Regions from separate parts of the Streptomyces fradiae ATCC 10745 genome, predicted to be linked through region 1. Evidence: riboswitches for the same ligand, from Rfam matches in the RefSeq annotation. Region 1 holds a riboswitch; the other holds the start of a gene.
What was found. A riboswitch is a leader RNA that binds a small molecule or an ion and turns the genes downstream of it on or off. The one in region 1 is predicted to bind S-adenosylmethionine.
Positions count from the first base shown of each region.

Region 2: linked by a shared signal. The riboswitch ahead of thrC (threonine synthase) and the one ahead of CP974_RS07265 (aminotransferase class V-fold PLP-dependent enzyme) in region 1 are both predicted to bind S-adenosylmethionine.

Region 1 covers NZ_CP023696.1:1,637,032-1,646,880, forward strand. Annotated here, with positions in the region: gene CP974_RS07235 (C40 family peptidase) at 485-1,528, opposite strand; gene CP974_RS07240 (C40 family peptidase) at 1,954-2,979, opposite strand; gene CP974_RS07245 (NYN domain-containing protein) at 3,307-4,671, opposite strand; gene CP974_RS07250 (hypothetical protein) at 4,736-4,978, opposite strand; gene CP974_RS07255 (rhomboid family intramembrane serine protease) at 5,193-5,912, shown strand; gene CP974_RS07260 (Lrp/AsnC family transcriptional regulator) at 5,909-6,190, shown strand; gene CP974_RS07265 (aminotransferase class V-fold PLP-dependent enzyme) at 6,400-7,977, opposite strand; SAM riboswitch class IV at 8,179-8,296, opposite strand; gene trpD (anthranilate phosphoribosyltransferase) at 8,439-9,503, opposite strand; gene qcrB (cytochrome bc1 complex cytochrome b subunit) at 9,656-9,849, opposite strand, start outside.
Region 2 covers NZ_CP023696.1:3,017,350-3,027,198, reverse strand. Annotated here, with positions in the region: gene CP974_RS13340 (ABC transporter substrate-binding protein) at 1-206, shown strand, start outside; gene CP974_RS13335 (DUF3263 domain-containing protein) at 221-463, shown strand; gene otsB (trehalose-phosphatase) at 578-1,420, shown strand; gene CP974_RS13325 (alpha,alpha-trehalose-phosphate synthase (UDP-forming)) at 1,611-3,017, opposite strand; gene CP974_RS13320 (glucosyl-3-phosphoglycerate synthase) at 3,062-4,153, opposite strand; SAM riboswitch class I at 4,309-4,454, shown strand; gene thrC (threonine synthase) at 4,473-5,771, shown strand; gene CP974_RS13310 (ubiquitin-like small modifier protein 1) at 5,790-6,065, shown strand; gene CP974_RS13305 (cold-shock protein) at 6,546-6,749, shown strand; gene groL (chaperonin GroEL) at 7,445-9,067, shown strand; gene CP974_RS13295 (alanine/glycine:cation symporter family protein) at 9,341-9,849, shown strand, end outside.

The DNA of each region.
Region 1 (9,849 bases):
ATGGTAGGCGCCCGCCGCGGCCCCCGGCACGCCTCCGGTCGCGGCGGGAGGCGGCGCCCCCGGCCCGGCGCGGGTCCGGGCACCCTGCACTCCGCGGGACGCGTCCCCGGGCCGGGCCGTCGGCACTCCGCCGGACACGCCCGGAAGCCGGCCATCCGGCACACTCCCGGACACGTCGCGAAACCGGGCACCCGGCACGCTCCCGGACGTGACCCGAGGCCGGCGCCCCGCCACCGCGGCCGACCGGGCGGCCCGCGGCCCGGCAGCGGCGGGGTCGGCGGCGGGCGCCGGCACGGCCCGCGCGCCGTCCGCAGCCGGCCGGGCACCGGGCACTCCCCCGCTCACGGCTCCCCACCGGGGGCCCGCGTCCGCCCCACGCGGCGCCTCGTGGCCCCCGGGCCCCGCAGCGCCCACCGCGGGCCGGGCCCCGGGCACGGGCCGGGCACCGGCCTGGGCTGGCCCCGGGCACCGGCCGGGCCGGGCCTCAGACGCGGGTCACCGCCGAGATGGGCATCATCCCCACCGGGTCGTAGCGGACCGGGGCGCCCGGCCGGGGGGCGTGGATGACCTGGCCGCCGCCGACGTACAGGGCCACGTGGCTGGCGTCGGAGCGGTAGGTGACGAGGTCGCCGGGCCGGGCCTGCGCCAGTGGCACATGGCGTCCGGCGTTCCGCTGGGCCTGGGAGGTGCGCGGCAGCCCGACCCCGGCGCGGGCGTACGCCCACTGCACGAGTCCCGAGCAGTCGAAGGCGTCCGGCCCGTTGGCGCCCCACACATACGGCTTGCCGAGCGCCGACCGGGCGGCCCGCACGGCGGCGGCGGCGCGGGCCGAGGCGGCCCCGTCGGCGGACGGCGGCGGTGCGGCGCCGTCGCGGCCCGAGCGGTCCGCGCGGTCCGCCCGGTCGAGGGCGGCCCGCTCGGGCGACGTCAGGGAGCCCAGGAGCACCCGCGCGGCGGCGAGCCTGCGCTCCACCTCCCGCTTGTGCCGGGCCACGGCCGCGCGGCTGCGCTCCAGTTCCGCGAGGGTGCGGGTGGCCTCGGCCCGCTCCTGGGCCAGCCTCCGCTGCGCGAGGCGCAGTTCGCTCAGGGCGGCGGCCTGCCGGTCGCCGAGCCGGTCGAGGAGGGCGGCCTTGTCGAGGTACGCGTCGGGCTCCTCGGAGAGCATCAGGGCGAGGGCCGGGTCGATGCCGCCGGAGCGGTACTGGGCGCCCGCGACGGCGCCGAGGGCGCCGCGCATGCGGTTGATGCGCTCCTGGCCGCGCGCCACGCTCCTGCGGGCGGCCCCGGCGGCCGCCCGGAGGGTGTCGGTGCGCTCGTCGGCGGCGTTGAACTCCTCGGTGGCCCGCTCCGCCTCCACGTAGAGCCGGTCGACGCGGGCGCGTACGGTGTCGGCGGGGCCGGCCGGGTCGGCCCGCACCGGGGCGGCGCCGAGGGCGGCCACCGCCGTGGCCACCGCGGCGGACAGGACGGTGGCGCGGGTGGCACTCCGGGTGGGGCCCGGTACGGGGGGACGGCGGTGGGACGCCACGGGCCGCGCTCCCTTCAGCTGGTCGAGGGGTGGTGCGCGGCAGACAGTAGCCGGGCGGTCACAGCCTGACCAAAGACCTCGGGGGCGCCGGGCGGGCGGCGCCCCGCCGGGAACCACAGGTCACCGGCGGGGCGAAGCGTCAGCACGGGCGGCGGGAGTTCCCCCGAACGGGCGCGTGTGCGGGGCGGCTCGTCTTCGGCTCGCCGCGCCTCCGGACGCCCTGGACGCGCCCCCCGCTCGCGCGCCGGACCCGCGACGGGCCCGGCGCGTCGCGCCCACGAGACGCCCTGGGGCGCCGGGCGCGGCCGGGACGGGGCACGGACGCCGCGGGGCACGGACGCCACGGGACCCGGCCGGCGGGTTGCCGGAGGGGGACCCGGACGCCGGGCCGGGCGCGGGCGCCGCCGGCGCGCGGCCGGGGTGGCTCAGATGCGGACGCCGAACTGGAACGTACCGAGGTAGTTCATCGACTCGTAGCGCACGTTCGCACCCGGCTTCGGGGCGTGCAGGACGGTGTTGTTGCCCGCGTACAGGCCGACGTGCGCCAGGTTGTTGAAGAAGACGAGGTCGCCCGGCTTGAGCTGGCTGCGGCCGATCTTCACGCCGTCGTTGTGCTGCGTGAAGGTGGTGCGGGAGATCTGGACGCCGGCCTGGCGGTAGGCCCACTGCGTGAGGCCGGAGCAGTCGTAGGAGTTGGGGCCCTCGGCGCCGGAGACGTACGGCTTGCCGATCTGCGTGGCGGCGGCGCTGAGGGCGGCGGCGCCGCGCTGCGAGGCCGGGACCTCGTTGCCGAGCTCGACGCGCTCGGTGGCGTCGCGGCTGGCGCGCTGCTCCTCCTCCTGCATCTTCCGCCGCTCCTCGGCGGTGAGGGTGTTGAGCAGCTTCTGCGCCTCGGCGAGCTTGGCCTGGTACTTCTTCTTCTTCTCGCCGAGGGACTTGCGGACGTCCTCGAGGTCGGTCAGCTTCGACGTGGCCTCGGAGCGCTGCTGGGCGAGCGTGCGCTGCTTGGCCTGGATGGTGCGCAGCGTCGCGGCCTGCTTCGCGGAGAGCTGGTCGACGGCGGACGCCTTGTCCAGGTAGTCCTCCGGGTTGGAGGAGAGGAAGAGCTGGAGCGAGGGGTCCATGCCGCCGTTGCGGTACTGGGCGCTGGCGACGGCGCCGATGCTGTCGCGCAGCTCGTTCAGCTCCTCCTGGCCGCGGGCGACCTGGTCCTGGAGGGCGGTGACCTCCTGCTGGAGCTTCTCGCGGCGCTCGTCGGCGAGGTTGAACTGCTCGGTGGCCGCCTCGGCCTCGTGATGGAGCTTGTCGACCTTCTCCTTGACCTGGTCCTTGGTGGGCTGCGGCGTGGCCGAAGCGGTCTGGCTGGTCAGGGCGACGGCAGCGGCGGCGGTCGCGGTGAGCACGGTCACACGGGCGCGGCTCGGCTGCTTGGGTCGACGGTGGGACGCCACGGAGGCGAGCTCCTCTTCCTCGTTCGAGCCGCCTGCCGGGTCGACGGTCAACTGCCCCGGTTGCGCGCTGGGCGTCCGGACACTCCCCCGTGTTCCACATCCGAACAGCACGGTTCAGGCGGTGCCTTCGCTGCCGCCCCCGATGGACGGTCAACCGCGCGAAGGTTCGAGCCCAGACCCTAGTGACCACATTGTGATCAGTTCAAATCCTCATGAGAAAAATCTCGCCCGCCGGGCACTTTCTTTACCGTGATCGCACCGTGGGTCATGCGCGGTTGACGTTGCGTTCACCGGACGGACCGCCAAACCGGGCATGACGCCCAGGAGTTACGAGAGCCGCGAAAGCCGCTTCAGCAGCATCACGGACGCGACCGGCCGGGCCCCGGACCTGGCGACCCCGTCGGCCACCTCGCGGTCGCTGGAGACCACGACCACCGGCCGCCCCGGCGGCTCGGCGCGCACCAGCTGCCGGATCAGCTCGTCGGCCGTCACGCCCGGCTTGGAGAACAGCACCCGCACCCCGCGGGGCGGGGCGAGCAGCACCGGCGCGGCCAGTTCGGCGCCGTCGAAGACGCAGGTGACCTCGGCGCCGGTGCGCGCGGCGAGCGCGGAGAGCCCGCCGAGGAGCCGCAGCCGCTGCTTCTCCAGCGGCATGGTCGGATAGCCGGTCTTGGTGACGTTGTAGCCGTCGACGACCAGATGGGCCTGCGGCAGCGCGAGGAGCTGGTCGAGGAGGGCCGGGTCGGTCTCGGACAGCGCGCGGGCGGCGATGTCCTTCGGCGACATCCGGCCGGGCTCCACCGCGTCCACCGAGTCGGCGGGCCGCACGGAGACGGGCGGCAGGGCCAGCTCGCGGCGCAGCCCCTGGGCGGCCTCCAGGACCGTGTCCAGCAGCAGCCGCAGGCGTACGTCCTCCACCGAGCGGCCCTCGCGGGCGGCGCGGCGGCTGGCCTCCAGGGCGGCCTCGACCTCCCCGAGGCGGGACCTGAGGCGGCGCGTCTCGCTCTCGGCGGCCGAGGCGCGGGCGGCGCCGTCCGCCCGGACCGCGTCGATCTCCTCGCGGGCGCGGCGCAGGGCGGCCTCGCCCCGCTTGACGTCGCTCTGGGCGCTGCGCAGCTTGCGGTGAAGCGATTCGGCTTCCCTGCGGGCGGCCTCCAGCTCGGCGCGCAGCCGCTCGGTCTCGTCGCGGGTGTGCGCGCGGGCCTCGGCGAGCTCCTCGCGCAGCCGCTCCAGTTCGCGGCGGCCCGCCTCGTCGGCGCGCTCGGCGTCCGCCCGCTGCACCTCCTCGCCCGCCGCGGCGACCAGCTTGACCCACCCGGCGGGGCGCAGCACGTACGCGGCGGCCGCCACGTCCACGGGGTCGGCGGCGGCCGGCGGCGCGCCCGACTCGACGGCGGCGGCCAGCTCGGGCTGGCCGGAGCGCAGCCGGTCGCCGATGCGCCCGCGGAACGCCGCGTCCGCCTCCAGGGCGGCGGCCATCGCGTTGCCCGCGAAGCGGGCCCGCCGGGTGGGGGTGAAGCGGGCGTACTGGCGGAGCTGGGCCGGCAGCTCGGCGACGGTCAGGCCGCCGAACGCCTCCGCGACGAGCGCGACGACCCGGCGCCGTACCGCCTCGGGCAGCGGGCGGTCGAGCGCCTCGGCGGCGTCACCGGCCGCACCGGCCGACTCAGCGCCGCTTGCCGGCTGCGCCACGATCCGTCACCCCACTACCCGTCGTTCTCACTGTGCCGGGACGCCCGCCGGCCCCGGGCGGGCCTCAGGAGCCGGCGCCCGGCCTGTCCACCAGCTCGATCTGGTCCACCGCGTTGCACCAGCGGCAGCGGACCGACTCGATGGTCTCACTGACCACCTCGCGCTCCTCCACCGTGGGCTCGCCCGCGAGGTCCAGATGGACGTACTCCACGACCTTGGAGGAGCGCGTCACGTCGAAGCGCGTCAGGTTGCCGCAGAGCGCGCAGCGCCAGCGGGTCTCGGCGGTCGGCTGGGGAACCGTCGTCATGGTGCCGTCCTTGTCATGGTCCGGTTGTGCCAGTTGTTCGACCCGCGGTGCGCCCTCGGACTGCGGGTGCCCCGGGAGCGGCCCGGGCACGCCCGTTACCCTACGGCCTCCCCCCTCGCGCCCGTGCGGACGGCCGGGGAAGACCGCGGGAGGGTGCACCCGGCCCCGGCGAGGCGCTCTGCCCCGCTCGCACCCCGTACGTCATGATCTGTGCGTGATCGCTTGGCGTGGAGCGTTGCGGCGTGCCGCCACCGGGCCGACGGTGACGTACGGCGTCATCGGGGTGTGCGCGCTGGTCTTCGTGGTCGGCCCGGCGTCCGGCCTCGCGGCCTCGTACGGCACCGGGGAGGACCTGGTCGCCGCCCAGAGCGCGTACTTCCGGCGCTGGGGGGTCATCCCGGCGGACCTGCTGAGCGGCGCCCCGCCCGCGCTGCTCACCCCGCTCAGCGCCCTGTTCGTGCACGGCAACTGGCTGCACCTGCTGGGGAACATGCTGTTCCTGTTCGTCTTCGGCGCGATGGCCGAGGAGCGGATGGGACACCTTCGGTTCGGGGTGTTCTACGTGGTGTCCGGCTACCTGGCGCTGGCCGGGTACGCGATGGTGCACGCGGACAGCGCGCAGACCCTGGTGGGGGCGTCCGGCGCGATCTCCGCGGTGCTCGGGGCGTTCCTGTACCTCTTCCCCAGGGCGCGGGTGACCAGCCTCTTCCCCTTCCTGTTCTTCCTGCCGCTGCGCTTCCCGGCCTGGATCGTCCTGGTCTTCTGGTTCGTGCTCCAGTGGCTGGCCGCGCGCGGGGCGGGCAGCGGGCCGGGGGTCGCCTACCTCGCGCACCTCATCGGCTTCGCGCTGGGGTTCCTGTACGCGTGGGCGCGCTACCGGGGCATTAGAGTGAAGGCCCCAGCAGCGGCCACCGAGGGAGAGGGACAGCCGTGATCACCGCGATCGTGCTCATCAAGACCAGCGTGGACCGCATCCCGGAGATCGCGGAGGCCATCGCCGCGCTCGACAGCGTGAGCGAGGTCTTCTCCGTCACCGGGACGTACGACCTGGTCGCCATGGTCCGCGTGCCCAAGCACGAGAACCTGGCCGACATCATCCCCGGCCGCATCAGCAAGATCCCCGGCGTCGTCGCCACGGACACCCACGTCGCGTTCCGCACGTACTCGCAGCACGACCTGGAAGCGGCCTTCGCCATCGGGCTCGACGCCTGACCGACCCCCACCGATTCACCCGAACGGGGGAGGGGGATTCGGCCACGGCACGGCTCCGCCCCGCGGCCCCGGCCCTCCGCCCGGCACGCGCCGCCCTGGACGGCCCCGTCCGGTACGCGCCGGCCCTCGGCCCCGGCCGCCCCTCGGCCCCGGCCGGCCCCGGTCCGGCGCCGCCGCACCCTGGCGCTCCGGTCCGGTGCGTCCCGCCCTCAGCCCCGCTCCGGCACGCAGCGCCCGTCCTCCGTGCGGTAGCTCCACCGGGCGCCGTCCGCGACCAGCTCGCGCACGGCCCGCAGGAAGCGGTCGACGTGTTCGTCCGGGGTCCCCGCGCCGAAGCTGACCCGGACCGCGCCCGCCGCCCGCTCCCCCGAACCGGCCCGCGGCGCCCCGCACTCCGCCGGCTCCCGCTCCGACCCGCCCAGCAGGGCCCGCACCAGCGGGTGCGCGCAGAACAGCCCGTCGCGGACCCCGATGCCGTACTCGGCGGAGAGCGCCGCCGCGAGGTGCGCGCCGCTCCAGCCCTCCACCGTGAAGGACAGCACCCCCACGCGCGGGGCGTCGTCGCCGAACAGCGACAGCACCCGCACCCCCGGCACCCGCGCCAGCCCCTCGCGCACCCGCTCGACCAGCTCCCGCTCGCGGGCCACCAGCGCGTCGAACCCGGCCTCCCGCAGCGCCCGGCACGCCGACGCGACGGCGTAGGCGCCGATCACGTTGGGCGAGCCGGCCTCGTGGCGGGCCTCCGTCGTGTGCCAGAGCGCCTCCACCCCGCCGTCCGCCCGCCGCGCCACCGACCGGGACGCGCCGCCGCCCGCCAGGTAGGGCTCGGCCTCCCGCAGCCAGTCGGCCCGCCCGGCGAGCACCCCGGCGCCGAACGGGGCGTAGAGCTTGTGCCCGGAGAAGGCCACCCAGTCCACGTCCAGCTCCGCCACGTCCACCGGGTGGTGCGGCGCGAGCTGGGCGGCGTCCAGCACGATCCGCGCCCCGTGGGCGTGCGCGGCGGCCGCCAGCTCCCGTACCGGCCACAGCTCGCCGGTCACGTTCGACGCGCCCGTCACGCACACCAGCGCGGGCCCGTACGGCTCCCGGTGCACGAGCGCCCGCTCCAGCGCCTCCACGGCCGCCGCCGGGGTGCGCGGCGCCTCCAGGTACGTCACGCGGGCCCCCCGCCACGGCAGCAGCGCCGCGTGGTGCTCGGTCTCGAAGACGAAGACCTCGCAGCCGGCGGGCAGGGCGCGGGCGAGCAGGTTGAGCGAGTCGGTCGTCGAGCGGGTGAAGACCACCTGGTCGCCGGGGCGGCAGCCGAGGAACTCCGCGACCGTGCGGCGGCTGTCCTCCAGCAGCTCGGTGGAGAGCCGCGACAGGTACCCGGCGCCCCGGTGGACGCTGCCGTAGTACGGGGCGTACGCGGCGACGTCGTCCCACACCCGCTGGAGCGCGGGGGCGCTGGCCGCGTAGTCGAGCGCGGCGTAGACGGCCTCCCCGCCGGTGACGAGCGGCACGGTCACGTCCCGGCCGAGCACGGGCAGCGGCAGGACGGCGGCCGGGGCGGGGACGTGCCCCGCGGGGGCGCCGGCCGGAGCGGCGGCCGGGCTGTCGGCGCCGGCCACCACCCCCGCCGGGGAGGCGGCACGGGCGGCACCGTCGACGGCGGCGGAGGCGGCCGGGGCGGAAGGGGCAGAGGAGACGGCCGGGGCGGAGGGGGCGGCGGAGACGGCCGGGGCGGAAGGGGCGGCGGAGACGGCCGAAGGGGCCGGGGCGCAGGCGGTGTTCGGGTACGCGGGCATGGCGGAATCTCCTGGCGGGAACGCGGCGAAAGGGGTGTGCGGGCCCGCGGGGACGGCTCGACGGCCGTACCGCACGCGGGGTGACGCCTCGACGCACGGCGACGACGACGGCCGTGCGGAGGGGGGAAGGGCCCGGGGCCCTAGCGCATTCGCTTGCTCACGAGACTGCTCCCTCGGGACCAGGACCCCAGGGTGTGCAGGGGTCCGCGCTTGCCGCGGACCTCGCTGCCCGCGGCCTGGTCTTCACCCGGGGCACCCCGCCACGGACGGAGGGTTGCCGGACAGCGGGCCGGGGCCGTAATCGCTGTCACTCATGACCTTGCCGAGCATCCTGCCACACGCACCCGCCCCCCACGCAAGACGGGTGGCCCGTACGGCGGACGGACCGTACGGCGGGCGGACCGCCGGACGGGCGGGCCCGCGGCGCCGACCCCGGGAGCCGGCGCGGCGGGCCCGCCGGCTCACCTGTGGCTGGCCCGCACCCAGCGGTCCAGGACGTCGCGGGCCGCGCCCGAGTCGATGGACTCGGCGGCCTTCGCCATACCGGCCCGCAGCTGCTCGGCCAGCGGCGCGTCCGCAGGCTCCAGCGCCACCAGCGCCGCCGCCGAGTTCAGCAGCACCGCGTCCCGCACGGGCCCGGTCTCCCCGGCGAGCAGCCGCCGCGCCACGTCCGCGTTGTACGAGGCGTCGGCGCCCCGCAGCGCCTCCACCGGCACCACGTCGAGGCCGACGTCGCGCGGGTGGAACGCCTCCTCGCGGACGGTCCCGTCCCGGACGACCCACACCCGCGAACCGGCCGTCGTGGTCAGCTCGTCCAGCCCGTCGTCCCCCCGGAAGACCAGCGCCGACGAGCCGCGCTCGGCGAGCACACCGGCCAGGATCGGCGCCATCCGGGCGTCGGCCACACCCGTGGCCTGGGCCCGCACGCGGGCCGGGTTGGTCAGCGGGCCCAGGAAGTTGAACGTGGTCCGGATGCCCATCTCCTTGCGGGCGCGGGCGACATGGCGGAGCGCCGGGTGGAAGGTGACGGCGAAGCAGAAGGTGATGCCGGCCTCCTCCGCCACCTCGGCGACCCGCTCCGGGGACAGCCCCAGGTCGACGCCCAGCTTCTCCAGCACGTCCGAGGCGCCGGAGGCGGACGACGCGGCGCGGTTGCCGTGCTTGACGACCTTCGCGCCCGTACCGGCGACGACGATCGCCGACATCGTGGAGACGTTGACGGTCCTGGCGCCGTCGCCGCCCGTGCCGACGATGTCCACCGAGGGGCCCGGCACCTCGATCGTGCGGGCGTGCTCGTACATGGTGCGGACGAGGCCGGAGATCTCCTCCACGGTCTCGCCCTTGCCTCGCAGCGCCACCGCGAACCCGGCGATCTGCGCGTCGGTGGCCTCCCCGCTGAGGATGCGCTCCATCGCCCACGCGGTCGTGTCCGCGTCGAGGTCCCGCCCCGAGAGCAGGGTGTCGAGGACGGCGGGCCAGGAGCGGCCCGCCGCGGTAGAGCCTCCAGCGGGTGGCACAGCGCTCATGGTCGCTCCCGGTTCCGTGACGGATGATGACGGGTCCAGCCTAGCGAGCCGCCGGGGACGGCGAAGAGCCCCGTCCGTGGACTGGACGGGGCTCTCACCGTGGCGACTCTCAGGGCTCACCCCCCGGGGCGGGGCCCCGGGGGTGAGGGCGATCAGTGGTGGCCGTGGCCCGCGCTGATCTCCTTGTACTCCTCCACCGTGGCCTTGGGGACCTGGTTCCCCTCGCCGTAGTAGCCCTTGCTGAGCTTGGCGCGCAGCTTCTGGGCGGCGGAGGGCTTGCGCTCGACGCCGTTCTCGTCGACCGTCGGGCCGATCTCCGCCGGGACGTACTGCTCGTGCGCGGTCA
Region 2 (9,849 bases), 1.4 Mb from region 1:
CGGACTCCGAGCACGCGGCGCTCCGCCCGTTCCTGGAGGAGCTGGCCGGATCGGAGCTGTACCCGGTGGGCGAGACGTCGTGGGCGCGGGTGAGCGAGAGCGTGAAGAAGAACATCGGCCGGGCCGTCGCCCCCGGCGGCAACCCGCGGGCCGTGCTGGAGGACATCGCGCGGGACGCCAGGGCAGCGGAGACGTCGGCGGGGTAGTTAGGGTTCCCGTCATGACCGAACGGCGCCCCCCCGGGCTGAACGACCGCGAGCGCGCGGTGCTCGCCATGGAGCGCCGCTCCTGGCCGGGCCCCGGCGCCAAGGAGCGCGCGATCCGGGAGCAGCTGGACCTGTCCCCGGTCCGGTACTACCAGCTGCTCAACGCGCTGCTGGACGACGAGCGGGCGCTGGCCCACGATCCGGTCACGGTCAACCGGCTGCGCCGGCTGCGCGCCTCCCGCGAGTCCCGCCGCTGACCGGGCGGCCCGGCGGGTCGGCGGCCCTTCGGCCTCGCGGCCCTTCGGCCCGGCGGGTGCCGGTACGGCGGTCGCCAGGTGTGGTGGGGGAGGGTCGTGGATAGGTACGCACACATGCCCAGCAACCCGCTTCCCCGTCCCGTGACCGCCGCCGGGCGCGACGCCCTGGCCGCCCTCCTGGCGGACCCCTCGGCCGCCACCGTCGCGGTCGACTTCGACGGCACCCTGGCGCCCATCGTCGCCGATCCCGAGCAGGCGCGCGCCCACCCCGGAGCCGTCCCGGCGCTCGCCGCCCTCGCCCCGCGCGTCGCCTCCGTCGCCGTCGTCACCGGCCGCCCCGCCGGGGTCGCCGTGCGGTACGGCGGCTTCGCCGGGGTGCCCGGCCTCGACCACCTCGTCGTCCTCGGCCACTACGGCGCCGAACGCTGGGACGCCGCCACCGGCGAGGTCCGCGCCGCCCCCGAGCACCCCGGGGTCACCGCCGTACGGGCCGAACTCCCCGGCGTCCTGGAGCGGGCCGGCGCGTGGCCCGGCACCTGGATCGAGGAGAAGGGCCGCGCGGTCGCCGTCCACACCCGCCGCGCCGCCGACCCGCAGGCCGCGTTCGACGCCCTGACGGGGCCCCTCACCGACCTGGCCACCCGCCACGGCCTGGTCGTCGAACCGGGCCGGATGGTCCTGGAGCTGCGCCCGCCGGGCATGGACAAGGGCCGGGCGCTCCTGGAGCACGTACGGGAGACGGGCGCGCGGGCCGTGGTGTACGCGGGCGACGACCTGGGCGACCTCCCGGCGTTCGCGGCGGTCGAGAAGCTGCGCGCCGACGGGGTGCCGGGCCTGCTGGTGTGCAGCGGCAGCGACGAGGTGCAGGCCCTGGCCGCCCGCGCCGACCTCACCCTGGACGGCCCGGCACAGGTCGTCGCCTTCCTCGCCGCCCTGGCGGAGGCCATGCCCGCCTGACCGGCCCCCGGGCCGGTACGCCCGTCGGCCGGGCGGCCCGCGGGCCGGTACATCCCGCCGGTCGCCCGGTCGCCCGGTCGCCCGGTCGCCCGCAGGCCGTCTCGCCGGCCCGGCGCGTCCCGCCCGGCGAAGCCGACCGGGGCCGACCGCGGCCGGCCGCCGGGGCGTCAGACGGCCGGCCGCCGGGGCGTCAGACGGCCGGCGACGGTGCGGCGCGCAGGGCCTCCAGCTGGTCCAGGAACCAGCGCTGCGGCGGCAGGGCCGTGGCCGCGGCGGCCAGGCGCTTGGTGCGGTCCGCCCGGTCGGCCGGGGGCATCGACAGCGCCTCGTGCAGCGCCTCGGCCGTCGCGGTGACGTCGTACGGGTTGACCGCCACCGCGTCGGCGCCCAGCTCCTCGAACGCCCCCGCCTCGCGGGACAGCACCAGGGCGCAGCCCTCGTCGGAGACGACCGGCACCTCCTTGGCGACCAGGTTCATCCCGTCCCGGATGGGGTTGACCAGCGCCACGTCCGCCAGGCGGTAGGCGGCGAGCGACCGGGCGAAGTCGTCCTTCACGTGGAGCAGGACGGGCGTCCACGTCTCCGTGCCGTACTCGGCGTTGATCTCCTCGGCCACCCGCGAGACCTCCGCCGTGTACCGCCGGTAGACCTCCAGGTCCTGGCGGGACGGGTACGCGAAGGCGATGTGCACGACCCGCCCGCGCCACTCCGGGCGCGCCGCCAGCAGCTCGCGGAAGGCCAGCAGCCCGCGCACGATGTTCTTGGACAGCTCCGTGCGGTCCACGCGGATGACCGTCTTCCGGTCGGCGCCGCCGATCTGCTGCCGCAGCGCCGCCATCCGCTCCTCGACGTCCTCCTGCCGCGACCGGCCGCGCAGGAAGGCGGCGTCCGCGCCCAGCCCGTGCACCCCGATCTCCGTCCGCCCCGTGCCGCCCACCACGCGCGCGCAGCACGCGGCGAACGCGTCCGCCCAGCGGTGGGTGAGGAAGCCGAGCCGGTCCGCGCCGAGCATGCCCTCGAGCAGCTCGCGGGCGATGTCGTCGGGGAGCAGGCCGAAGTACTCCGGCGGCGCCCACGGGGTGTGCGAGAAGTGCCCGATCCGCAGGTCGGGGCGGAGCGCGCGGAGCATGCCGGGCGCCAGCGTCAGGTGGTAGTCCTGGATCAGGACCGCCGCGCCGGGCGCCGCCTCCGCCGCGAGGGCCTGCGCGAACGCCCGGTTGTACGCCCGGTACGCCTCCCACCGGCGGCGGAAGGCCGCGTCGAAGACGGGCTCCATCGGCGTCTGGTACAGCATGTGGTGGACGAACCACAGCACCGAGTTGGCGATGCCGTTGTACGCGTCGGCGTGCGTCCCCTCGCCCGCCAGCGCGTCCACGTCCAGCATCCGGACACCCGTCTCGCCGACGCCGCGCCGCACCGCCTCCCGGTCGCCCTCACCGAGCGCTGCGCACACCCAGACCGCGCCCGCGTCGGGCCCGATCGCGGAGAGCCCCGACACCAGGCCCCCGCCGCCGCGCCGGGCCTCCAGCGCCCCGTCCTCGCGCAGCGCGTAGCTGACCGGACCACGATTCGATGCCACCAGGATGTCCGAGACCATGAGGCGAACCTAGCCCGACCGGGAAACGCTCAAACGTGCGGAAATCAAGCCACGCGGCGGCTCCGCACGTACTCCGCGACCTCCCGCATCGGCGGCCGCTCCTCCGTGTCCACCGGGTGGGTGCGCGGGGTGAACCCGGCCTCGGTGCGGTCGAACTGCGTGAGCCGGGGGCGTACGAGGTGCCCGCGCGACAGCCGGAGCTGCGCCGTCCGGTAGATCGCCGCCGCCATCCGGCCGAGCGCCCGCTCGTCCTGGTGCCGGTGCAGCCGCACGCCCACGTCCACCTGCGCCAGCGCGTCCAGCCCCACCAGGTGCAGCGCGTCCACCAGGAGCCCCAGCTCCACCCCGTACCCCACCGGGAACGGCAACCGCTCCAGCAGCGAGCGCCGGGCCGCGTACTCGCCGCCCAGCGGCTGTACGAACCCGGCCAGCAGCGGCCAGTGCAGGTTCAGCAGCGGGCGCGCCACCAGCTCCGTCACCCGCCCGCCCTGCCCGGCGCCCCCGTCCGCACCGGCACCGGCACCGGCAGCCCCGCCGGCCCCGATCCCGGCAGCCCCGGCAGCCCCCTCGGCCCCGGCCGCGCCGCCCGGCCCGGTGCCGGCACCGCCCCGGTCCGCCCCACCGGCCGCGCCCGCGCCCGCGCCGGTGAACGGCCGGTCGTACATCGCCTTCACGAACTGCACGTCCGGCTCCGTCAGCAGCGGCCCGACGATCCCCGTCACGAAGTCCGCGTCGAACTCCCGCAGGTCGGAGTCGACGAAGCACACGACGTCCCCGTCCGTCACCAGCAGGGAGCGCCACAGCACCTCGCCCTTGCCGGGCACGGCGGGGATGCGGGGCAGCACCTCGTCCCGCGCCACCACCCGCGCGCCCGCCTTCGCGGCCACCTCCGCCGTCCGGTCCGTGGAGCCCGAGTCCAGGACCACCAGCTCGTCGACGAGCGGCACCGCCTCCGACATCAGGTCCCGGCGGATCACGGCGACGATGTCCCCGACCGTCGCCTCCTCGTTCAGCGCGGGCAGGACGACGCTCACGGTCGTGCCGTGGGCCCGTTTCGCGGCGAGCAGCCGGTCGATCGGCCGGTCGGCCACGGACCAGGACCGCCGGCCCAGCCAGCGCTCCACCTCTTCCAGCACGCGCGCCACTCCTCGGTCTCTCGGTCGTTACGGGCGGGTATGTGATCCATCTCGCGGTGCGGACGCCTGTCTCAGACCCCCGCCCCGTCGGTTACAGTCTTGAACAACGCGCGAGACCACCGCATGCCGGGGTCCCCGCGCCGACAACCGCATACCGCTCATCCAGAGGGGCAGAGGGACACGGCCCGATGAAGCCCCGGCAACCCTCCAGTCGGTTCTCGCACGTTCACGCGAGGTCCCCCGGCTCGGGAAGGTGCCAATTCCGTCTCACGACGACACGCGTCAGTGAGGAAGATGAGGAGAAAGGGCCTCGCCTCCCATGGCTGTGCAGACCGCCGCACCCACCACCCCCTCGGGTACCCCCTCCGTCGACCTCGGCCCCGCCGCCGGGCTCTCCTGCCGCGAGTGCGGCGAGCGCTTCCCGCTCGGCCCGATCTTCGCCTGCGCCCACTGTTTCGGCCCGCTCGAGGTCGCCTACGACCTGCCGGCCGGAGACCCGGAGCAGCTGCGCAAGCGCATCGAGTCCGGCCCCGCCAGCATCTGGCGCTACGCCCCGCTGCTCCCCGTCCCCGCGGACGTCGCGGACAAGCCGAACCTCAACCCCGGCTGGACCCCGCTCGTCAAGGCCGACAACCTCGCCCGCGAACTCGGCGTGACCGGCGGCCTCTACGTCAAGGACGACTCCGGCAACCCCACGCACTCCTTCAAGGACCGCGTGGTCGCCCAGGCCCTGGAGGCCGCGCGCGCCTTCGGCTTCACCACCCTCTCCTGCTCCTCCACGGGCAACCTGGCGGGCGCGGTCGGCGCCGCCGCCGCACGCGCCGGCCTGCGCTCCTGCGTGTTCATCCCGCACGACCTGGAGCAGGGCAAGGTCGTCATGGCCGCGGTGTACGGCGGCGACCTGGTCGGCATCGAGGGCACGTACGACGACGTCAACCGCTTCTGCTCGGAGCTCATCGGCGACCCGCTCGGCGAGGGCTGGGGCTTCGTCAACGTCAACCTGCGGCCGTACTACGCGGAGGGCTCCAAGACCCTCGCGTACGAGATCTGCGAGCAGCTCGGCTGGCGGCTGCCGGACCAGATCGTCGTCCCCATCGCCTCCGGTTCCCAGCTCACCAAGATCGACAAGGGGCTGCGGGAGCTGATCGCGCTCGGCCTCGTCGAGGACCGCCCGTACAAGATCTTCGGCGCCCAGGCCGAGGGCTGCTCCCCGGTCTCGGCCGCCTTCAAGGCCGGCCACGACGTCGTGCGCCCCCAGAAGCCGGACACCATCGCCAAGTCCCTCGCCATCGGCAACCCGGCCGACGGCCCGTACGTCCTGGACATCGCCCGCCGCACGGGCGGCGCCGTCGAGGACGTGGACGACGCGCGGATCGTCGACGCCATCAAGCTGCTCGCCCGCACCGAGGGCATCTTCGCCGAGACGGCCGGCGGGGTGACCGTCGGCGTCACCCGCAAGCTCATCGAGACCGGCGCGCTGGACCCGGCCCTCACCACCGTCGTCCTCAACACCGGCGACGGTCTGAAGACCCTGGACGCGGTCGCCCCGACGACCGGCCCCACCACGACGATCCGCCCGAGCCTGGACGCGTTCCGCGACGCCGGCCTCGCCCACTGACACCCCGGAGACACGAACATGAGCGTCAACGTCCGCATCCCCACCATCCTGCGCACCTACACGGGCGGACAGGCCGAGGTGCCGGCGGAGGGCAGCACCCTCGCCGAGGTCATCGAGTCCCTGGAGAAGAACCACCCGGGCATCGCCGCCCGCGTCCTGGACGACCAGGGCAAGCTGCGCCGCTTCGTGAACGTCTACGTCAACGACGACGACGTCCGCTTCGAGCAGGGCCTCGACACGGCGACCCCGCAGGGCGCCGGCGTCTCCATCATCCCGGCGGTCGCCGGCGGCTGACCCCGCCCCCGGCCCACCGGCGCGCCCCGCGTCGGGCGCCGCCCCCGGGACCCCGCGCACCCCGCACCCCCGTACCCCGCCACGGCCACGACCGGGCGGGGTACGGGGGTGCCGTCGCGTGGCGGGAGCGGTGGGCCGGGCGCGATAGAGTGGGCCCGGTTCCCCGCCCCGCCTGTGCCGGGCGCATATGAGAACGCGCCGGGGTCCGACCAGAAGTAGCCAAACTCGTGTGGACGTCCGAGTGTTATGCGCCTTTTGTCGGCCCGACTTGCCCTGGATTCCGCCGATTCCGGCCGCCTTTTCCGTTCACCCGTGCTCGGATTTCTCGTCCGATTGACCTGTTGCAGAGGGCAGTTGGGCAGATACATTCAGCCGCGGTCGACGCGTTCCGGCGCACGCCCACCCCTGTCAGTGGGCGAGGTCTGACCCGGGTCCGCGAAGTGCGGTCCTGTGCAAGGGCCAGTAATAGGGGAGTTAGGCATGGCTCAGGGCACCGTCAAGTGGTTCAACGCGGAGAAGGGGTACGGCTTCATCGCGGTCGACGGTGGTGCGGATGTCTTCGTGCACTACAGCGCGATCCAGATGGATGGCTACCGCACCCTGGAGGAGGGCCAGCGGGTCGAGTTCGAGATCTCGCAGGGCCAGAAGGGTCCGCAGGCGGACATGGTCAAGATCGCCGTCTAGGCACGACGCGTTCCGGCCAACGGCATTCAAGGAGGGCCCGCACCCTGAGGGGTGCGGGCCCTCCGGCCTGTCCGGGACCTGGAGCGGCCGGGTGCGCCCCGGGCGGGCGGCGGGGGCGCTCGGGGCGCCCCGGGGGTGGTGGGGGTGTGCGGGGGGCTCCGGGGGTCGGGCCCCGGCTGACGGCGCCCGCCCGGCCCGGCGGGTGAGGCCCTCGCCCGGTGGGTGCGGCTCTCGGCTCGGTGGATGCGCCCCTTGGTCCGGTGGATGCGCCCTTTGGTCCGTCGGCGCCTCCGCGCCCCGGCGGACGCTTCCGCGTCCCGTCGGACGCCTCCGCGCCCCGGCGGGTGCGCGCCTCGGCCCGCTGGAGGGGACCGCGTCCTGGTGTGCGGGGTCACGGGGGGCGTACGCGCCTGCGGAAGCGGACATTCCGGACGGCGCGCGCGGCGCGGGCGGGTCCGGCAGGGCGCCGGAAACCGGCTTGCCGGGGCCCGTGCCGCCGTGAGGCGCTTGCACTCTCCTAGGGCGAGTGCTAATCATTGGCGTTAGCACTCTGCGCATGAGAGTGACAACGAAGGACCTCGTCGGTGAGGCCCGAGGGGCGTGTGGGGCAAGGAACCACACGGCACACGGGCCGTCCGTCGCGGGCGCCAGCGCGGTCCGGAGCAATCCACCCCAGTCCGGGAGGACCACTTCACATGGCCAAGATCATCGCGTTCGACGAGGAGGCACGGCGCGGTCTCGAGCGCGGGATGAACCAGCTCGCCGACGCCGTCAAGGTCACCCTTGGCCCCAAGGGTCGCAACGTCGTCCTCGAGAAGAAGTGGGGCGCCCCCACGATCACCAACGATGGTGTCTCCATCGCCAAGGAGATCGAGCTCGAGGACCCGTACGAGAAGATCGGCGCCGAGCTGGTCAAGGAAGTCGCCAAGAAGACGGACGACGTCGCCGGTGACGGTACGACCACCGCGACCGTGCTCGCCCAGGCGCTGGTCCGCGAGGGCCTGCGCAACGTCGCCGCCGGCGCCAACCCGATGGCCCTGAAGCGCGGCATCGAGAAGGCCGTCGAGGCCGTCTCCGGTGCGCTGCTGGAGCAGGCGAAGGACGTGGAGACCAAGGAGCAGATCGCCTCCACCGCGTCCATCTCCGCCGCCGACACCCAGATCGGCGAGCTGATCGCCGAGGCCATGGACAAGGTCGGCAAGGAAGGCGTCATCACCGTCGAGGAGTCCAACACCTTCGGTCTGGAGCTCGAGCTCACCGAGGGCATGCGCTTCGACAAGGGCTACATCTCGGCGTACTTCGCGACCGACATGGAGCGCATGGAGGCCGTCCTCGAGGACCCGTACATCCTCATCGTCAACTCCAAGGTCTCCGCGGTGAAGGACCTCCTCCCGCTGCTGGAGAAGGTCATGCAGTCCGGCAAGCCGCTGCTGATCATCGCCGAGGACGTCGAGGGCGAGGCGCTCTCCACGCTGGTCGTCAACAAGATCCGCGGCACGTTCAAGTCCGTCGCCGTCAAGGCCCCGGGCTTCGGCGACCGCCGCAAGGCCATGCTCGGCGACATCGCCATCCTCACGGGTGGCCAGGTCATCTCCGAGGAGGTCGGCCTCAAGCTGGAGAACGCCGGTCTGGACCTCCTGGGCCGCGCCCGCAAGGTCGTCATCACCAAGGACGAGACGACGATCGTCGACGGTGCCGGCGACAGCGAGCAGGTCCAGGGCCGCGTCAACCAGATCCGCGCCGAGATCGAGAACTCCGACTCGGACTACGACCGCGAGAAGCTCCAGGAGCGCCTGGCGAAGCTGGCCGGCGGCGTGGCCGTCATCAAGGCCGGTGCCGCCACCGAGGTCGAGCTGAAGGAGCGCAAGCACCGCATCGAGGACGCGGTGCGCAACGCCAAGGCCGCCGTCGAGGAGGGCATCGTCGCCGGTGGTGGCGTGGCCCTGCTCCAGGCGTCCGCCGTCTTCGACAAGCTGGAGCTGGACGGCGACGAGGCCACCGGTGCCGCCGCCGTCAAGGCCGCCCTGGAGGCCCCGCTCAAGCAGATCGCCGTCAACGCCGGCCTCGAGGGCGGCGTCGTGGTGGAGAAGGTCCGCAACCTCACCCCGGGCCACGGCCTCAACGCCGCGACCGGCGAGTACGTCGACCTGGTCGCCGAGGGCATCATCGACCCGGCCAAGGTGACGCGCTCCGCGCTGCAGAACGCCGCGTCGATCGCCGCGCTGTTCCTCACCACCGAGGCCGTCATCGCCGACAAGCCGGAGAAGGCCGCCGCGCCGGCCGGCGGCGGCATGCCGGGCGGTGACATGGACTTCTGATCCTCGCGGATCGGACCAGTCCAGTAGGACGTCAGAGGGCGGTACCCCCGGTGCGGGGGTACCGCCCCTTTCGCCGTCCGGGCTCGTTCCGTACGGAGTCGTCCGGGTCGTTCGTCCGGGGCTGACCGGAGAAGGTACCGAGGCACACAGGGGCAGAGTGGGGCATTTCACTTAAAGCCGGGCGTGGTTACGGCTGATTGTCTGTTCATGTGACGATGGGGCGGGTCTCCCCGGGTGGGAGGCCCTTGTGCAGCCGACCCCACAAGGAATCCCGTGCAGACCCTCGACTCCCTGATCGTCGACGTCAACGACGTCTTCTGGACCTATCTGCTCATTCCGGTCGTCGTGCTCGCGGGCCTCTGGTTCACCCTGCGGTCCCGCGGTGTGCAGATCCGGCTCCTTCCCGAGATGTTCCGCGTGCTGAAGGACCCGGCGCCCGAGTCCGCAGGGGGCGGCGGCAAGCCCGTCTCGTCGTTCGGGGCCTTCACCATCTCCGCCGCGGCCCGCGTCGGTACGGGCAACATCGCGGGTGTCGCGGGAGCGATCACGCTCGGCGGCGCCGGCGCGGTCTTCTGGATGTGGGTCATGGCCCTCGTCGGCGCGGCCTCCGCGTTCGTCGAGTCGACGCTGGCGCAGCTGTACAAGGTGCGCGACGAGGACGGCACGTACCGCGGCGGCCCCGCGTACTACATGCGGCGCGGCCTCAAGAAGCCGTGGCTGGGCCTGCTCTTCGCCGTGACGATCACCGTGACCTTCGGCTTCGTCTTCAACGCCGTGCAGTC